DNA from 2 places in the Cobetia sp. 1AS1 genome. Region 2 is predicted to be linked to the other one. Evidence: predicted binding sites of a transcription regulator. Region 2 holds the regulator's gene; the other holds the start of a gene.
What was found. Region 2 encodes sigma-54, which starts transcription at its own class of promoters, with help from an activator protein. Its sites were predicted from a motif close to TGGCACNNNNNTTGCTNT; they were not measured.
Positions count from the first base shown of each region.

Region 1: glnA (glutamate--ammonia ligase) is a predicted target of sigma-54. The motif match lies at 2,070-2,087, and genes of this name have one in related genera.

Region 1 is NZ_JARWKU010000003.1:290,189-293,303, reverse strand. It holds gene QD280_RS08475 (DUF4124 domain-containing protein) at 1-61, opposite strand, end outside; gene glnA (glutamate--ammonia ligase) at 529-1,935, opposite strand; gene typA (translational GTPase TypA) at 2,577-3,115, shown strand, end outside.
Region 2 is NZ_JARWKU010000004.1:129,787-132,901, reverse strand. It holds gene lptB (LPS export ABC transporter ATP-binding protein) at 1-726, shown strand, start outside; gene QD280_RS09200 (RNA polymerase factor sigma-54) at 960-2,408, shown strand; gene raiA (ribosome-associated translation inhibitor RaiA) at 3,069-3,115, shown strand, end outside.

The DNA.
Region 1 (3,115 bases), on a different contig from region 2:
GCAGTGCACGCGAGTCAGTCGCGGGGTTCGCGACGCGCAGGGAGGATACGAAGGGCCACATCCGAAGATTCCTGAAGAGAGTCATGGGAGGCCAGAAGCCGCAGGCAGCTCCAGCGGGTTGGGTCTATCGACAGGCGATCCTGCTGCCTGATGACAAGGCTAACAAGTTACAAAGCTTACCGCGTTGATGCCAGCATTTGGGGCCTTCGACAAGATGCCTGTGTGCATTGACTGTCACGCAAGGCTACCACCGCGCCCTCCGCGCCTGTCATCAGCATGGCCGATCTCAGGGAAAAGGATCAGGGCAGAGCAAAGGATCAGAGCAAAGAGATAGAACGAAACAGGGCCACAACGAAAAACAGGGCCACAACGAAAAACAGGGCCACAACGAAAACAGGGCCACACCTGTCGGTATGGCCCTGCTGTCGTCATCGTCCGGGGATGGCCTTCACCTGGAAGGCACTCCGTCAGATGGCGTGGCTAGCGAATGTCTGCCTCAACCTCTGCAGTACTTAGACGCTGCTGTACTTAGACGCTGTAGTACATGTCGAATTCGAGCGGGTGAGTCGCCATGCGCAGGCGCTGGACGTCTTCGCCCTTCAGCTCGAGGTAGGCATCGATCATGTCGTCGGTGAAGACGCCGCCCTGGGTCAGGAACTCACGATCGCCGTCCAGCGCGGTCAGGGCCTGTTCGAGGCTCTCGGCCACGGTCGGAATGGACTTGGCTTCTTCGGCCGGCAGGTCGTAGAGGTTCTTGTCCATCGCGTCGCCCGGGTGGATCTTGTTCTTGATACCGTCGATACCGGCCATCAGCATCGCGGAGAACGCTAGGTACGGGTTGGCCGTCGGATCTGGGAAACGCGCCTCGACACGCTTGCCTTTCGGGCTGGCGGTGTACGGGATACGGATGGAAGCGGAGCGGTTGCGGGCAGAGTAGGCCAGCATGACCGGCGCTTCGAAGCCCGGCACCAGACGCTTGTAGGAGTTGGTGGACGCATTGGTGAAGGCATTCAGCGCACGAGCGTGCTTGATGATGCCGCCAATGTAGTAGAGGGCCATTTCGGACAGACCCGCGTACTCGTCACCGGCGAACTGGTTGTCGCCATCCTTCCAGAAGGACTGGTGAACGTGCATGCCGGAACCGTTGTCACCGACCAGCGGCTTGGGCATGAAGGTCGCGGACTTGCCGTAGGCGTGAGCCACGTTGTGGATCACGTACTTGAGTTCCTGAACCTCATCGGCCTTCTTGACCAGGGTGTTGAACTTGACGCCGATCTCGTTCTGGCCGGCGTTCGCCACTTCGTGGTGGTGAACTTCGACTTCCTGACCGATGGCTTCCAGGGTGTTGCACATGGCAGCACGGATATCGTGGAAGCTGTCGATCGGCGGGACCGGGAAGTAGCCGCCCTTCAGACGCGGACGGTGACCCAGGTTGCCACCTTCCGGCGTGGAATCGGTCGCCCAGGCACCTTCTTCGGAAGAGATCTTGAACATGGAACCGTTCATCTCGTTCTTCCAGTGCACTTCGTCGAAGATGAAGAATTCCGGCTCCGGACCGAAGAAGGCGGTGTCGCCCAGACCGGTGGACTTCAGGAATTCCTCGGCACGCTTGGCGACGGAACGCGGATCGCGCTCATAGCCCTGCATGGTGGCCGGCTCGATGACGTCGCAGCGCAGCACCAGGGTGGTGTCTTCGGTGAACGGGTCGAGGAAGGCAGTGCCGTCGTCCGGCATCAGGATCATGTCGGATTCGTTGATGCCCTTCCAACCTTCGATGGAGGAACCATCGAACATCTGGCCGTTCTCGAAGAATTCCTCATCCACTGTACGCGCCGGGATGGAGACGTGCTGCTCCTTGCCCTTGGTGTCGGTGAAGCGCAGATCAACCCACTTGACTTCGTGTTCTTCAATCAGGGCAAGTGTCTTCTCAGCCATGGTAATTCTCCGATGGAGCCGGCGGCTCTGGTTACAGTTGGTGTCAGCGTTGTCTGGGGTTATTGCTCTATTTTGTAAGCCTTTTCTCTCATGGTCGGCGTCGTTATGCCAGCCATCAGACAGGATGCTCTAACAATGCAGCGAGCGTGCCAGAATGGCGCACGCCGCATCGGTCATTTCAGTAAGCTCATGAATATGCTGAAAAAAAACATCACCATCTTCATGCATGCAGCACGGAAACCCGACCAAAGATGGGCCGACAAGGTGCAAAAATTCTTGCCGCGCAGTGCAGATTCATCATTTGAGTGCACCAAAAAACGCCATTGCGCCACATTGGTGCAAAACGCTGAATCCCGGGAGTTCCCCGCTCACACCCGATGATCACGTCAGCATCACATTGCGGTCATTTCTTTCTTTCATCCTCATGTTTGCCTCGACTCACAAGTTTTTTTCATCCGCGACAAGGGCGCGGAAAAGACTTGAGAGACAACCATTTGGGCACTTCAGGCCAATTGAAGGCACTCGCTGACTCGCCTCGTGAATGCACGATGCTGGCAGGAGGCATGCCATGCCCCCTATAATGCGCCCCAAATCACAAGCGCCCGGTACGCGAGCGCCCATTTTCCGCACAGGTTCCCGTCGTGATCGAGAAACTTCGCAACATAGCCATCATCGCCCACGTTGACCACGGTAAAACTACCCTGGTCGACAAGCTCCTGAGTCAGTCTGGCACCCTGGACCGCAAGGCCGAGGGTCAGGAACGCATCATGGATTCCAACGACCAGGAAAAAGAGCGCGGCATCACCATTCTCGCGAAGAACACCGCGATCCAGTGGAACGACTACCACATCAACATCGTGGATACCCCTGGGCACGCTGACTTCGGTGGCGAAGTCGAGCGCGTGATGTCCATGGTCGATTCCGTGCTGCTGCTGGTCGATGCCGTCGATGGCCCGATGCCGCAGACTCGCTTCGTGACCCAGAAGGCATTCGCCCAGGGCCTGAAGCCGATCGTCGTCGTCAACAAGATCGACCGTCCGGGCTCTCGTCCTGACTGGGTCGTTGACCAGATCTTCGATCTGTTCGACAACCTGGGCGCGACTGACGAGCAGCTCGACTTCCCGATCATCTACTGCTCTGCCCTCAACGGCATTGCCGGTATGGATCCGGAAGACCTGAA
Region 2 (3,115 bases):
CCGCGTACGCTGAGCGCTCGCCATCTGGCCAAGGCCTACAAGGGCCGCAAGGTGGTCAAGGACATCTCGCTGGAGATCCGCCAGGGCGACATCGTCGGCCTGCTGGGCCCCAATGGCGCCGGCAAGACGACCTCGTTCTACATGATCGTCGGGCTGGTGCGCGCCGATGCCGGCAACGTCTCCATCGATGACCAGGACCTCTCCGCTGCCGCCATGCATCAGCGTGCACGCGCCGGCATCGGCTATCTGCCGCAGGAGGCGTCGATCTTCCGCAAGCTGTCGGTGGCCGACAACATCATGGCGATCCTGGAGACCCGCAAGGACCTGGATCGCAATGGCCGCAAGGCACGCCTTGAAGAGTTGCTCGAGGAATTCAGCATCACGCACATCCGCGCCAGCGCCGGCATGAGCCTGTCCGGCGGCGAGCGTCGACGGGTCGAGATCGCCCGGGCGCTTGCCACCGAGCCGGACTTCGTACTGCTCGATGAGCCCTTCGCCGGCGTCGACCCCATCTCGGTGGGCGAGATCAAGAGCATCGTGCGCCAACTGCGCGATCGTGGCATCGGCGTGCTGATCACCGACCACAACGTGCGCGAGACACTCGATATCTGTGACACCGCCTATATCGTCGGCGATGGCCAGATCATCGCCCACGGTGATGCGGACTCCATCCTGGCCAACCAGCAGGTGCGCGACGTCTACCTGGGCCACGAGTTCACGCTCTAGGGTCAGCGGCTGCGCTGAGCCCACCGGAGGCGAAAGCTTCGAAAGCCGCTGCGTGATTTTATCGCGTAGCGGCTTTTTCATGTCTGACATCAGACGCATGCATGACGTCCATACCACCTTGGTGGAAACATGGCATGCAAGTTGCTTGAATATTCACGACAACCTCTTGTCAGTGCCCCGAGTCACGGTATAGCGTAGTAAGCACGTTCCTTTGCCGTGAATTGACTGACTCCATGAAACCCACCCTGCAACTCCGCCTCGGCACCTCGCTGACCATGACGCCGCAGCTCCAGCAAGCGATCCAGCTGCTGCAGCTGTCGACGCTCGACCTGCGTCAGGAGATTCAGCAAGCCCTCGAGTCCAACCCCATGTTGGAGCTCGACGAGGACTACGAGTCGCTGGATGTCGTCGAGACACAGGATTCGAGCGAGATCTCCACTGCCGACTCCTCGAGCGAGATTCCCGAGGAATACCCCCTCGACAGTGACTGGTCGGACCTCTACCAGGACCACGCCGGTAGCCTGACCAGCTCCGGCAGTGGCAGCGGGAGCGAAGAAGGGCCGGACTTCGATCGCAATACCAGCGTCGAGAGCCTGCAGGACCACCTGCGCTGGCAGCTGGCGATGACCGACCTCGATGGCCGTGAACGCCAGATGGCGGAGAGCCTGATCGATGCCGTCGACGGTGCCGGCTATCTGAGCCTGTCTCTCGATGAGCTGGTCGATGGCCTGCGTGGCCAGGGCCTGCCCGGCCTCAAGGCCTCCGAGCTCGAGCAGGTATTGCTGCGTCTGCAGCAGTTCGACCCGACCGGCGTCTTTGCCCGTGATCTGCGCGAATGCCTGCTGCTGCAACTGGCGCTGCTGCCGGATGATCTGCCGCTGCTGGCGCAGGCGCGCCGCCTGGTACGCCAATTCCTCGAGGCACTGGGCAACGATGATCGCAAGCTGCTCAAGCGGCGCCTGAGCCTTGACGATGACGAGCTGGACCACGTCATTCGCCTGGTACGTGCGCTCGATCCGCGTCCGGCATCCGCCTGGGGCGAGCCCGCCAGCGATTACGTGATCCCTGATCTGCTGGTGCGCCATACCCGGCATGGCTGGCAGGTCGAGCTCAACCCGGAAGCGCTGCCCAAGCTGCGCATCCAGCCGGAATACGCCGCACTGATCAAGCGTGCCGACAAGTCCGCCGACAACACCTTCCTCAAGGACAACCTGCAGGAAGCGCGCTGGCTGATGAAGAGCCTGTCATCACGCAATGACACCCTGCTCAAGGTCGGCCGCGAGATCATGGCACGCCAGATCGACTTCCTCGAGCAAGGCGAGGAAGGCATGAAGCCGCTGATTCTGGCCAACATCGCCGAAGTGGTCGAGATGCACGAATCGACCATCTCGCGGGTCACGACCCAGAAGTACATCCACACCCCGCGCGGCGTCTTCGAGCTCAAGTTCTTCTTCTCGAGCCAGGTCGGTGGCAGCGGCAATGGCGACGCCCACTCAAGCACCGCCATTCGTGCCCGCATCCGCAAGCTGATCGCGGAAGAGCCGGCCCGCAAGCCTCTCTCCGACTCGCGGCTGGTCGATCTGCTCGCCAGCGATGGCATCGAGGTCGCACGCCGTACCGTGGCCAAGTATCGCGAAGCGATGGGCATCCCCTCCTCCAGCGAGCGCAAGCGTCTGGCCTGACCCGTCACCTGCGGCTGCCATGCCCTGCTTTCACCTCCACAATGGCAGCCGCCGCCAACCTCAAGCGCTGGATTTTCCGCTCATCAGCCTCTGACTTCGCGGGCAGCGGTACGCCTGTCGCGTTCCCTGTCATCCCGGCAACCGCTCGCCAATTGCCCGTCATGGCACATGACGGCGCGCAGGATGACGGTAAAAAACCGCCGTTACGGCAGCGTCATTCACCGTCAATCGCATGTTTTTAAAGTCACTTTTGCGCGTATTGCACCTGGATGACACCCGGTGAACCTCCCGGAACGCCGCTTGCTCCACGCAATCGGAGCGCCTGAAAGGTGACGTACATGCAGGGATTGGCGACGAAAACCCGCCTTCTTGCGCGTCTTTCACGCACCACCCATCAGACGTGCCCTTGAAGTCCACTCCGATACCCCTCACTGAGTTGAAGACAAGCACTGAGCCACGATGCAGCGCAGCGTTGATCTTTGCGCAAAGCTTGGGCATTGTCGGTACAGACGCTCACGACATCTGACGCCACTGGCAAGGGTGCGAAAACATCGCCAGACGGTGGCCGTCAAGCCTGTTGCAGAGCGTCCGATCAGGGTTTGCTCGTAGTCAAAAAGGGTTACAATTGAATGGCAACCCGCTGGATAAAGGAGCGTGTCCATGCAAGTGAATATCACCGGGCATCATGTGGAACTTACCGATCCTCT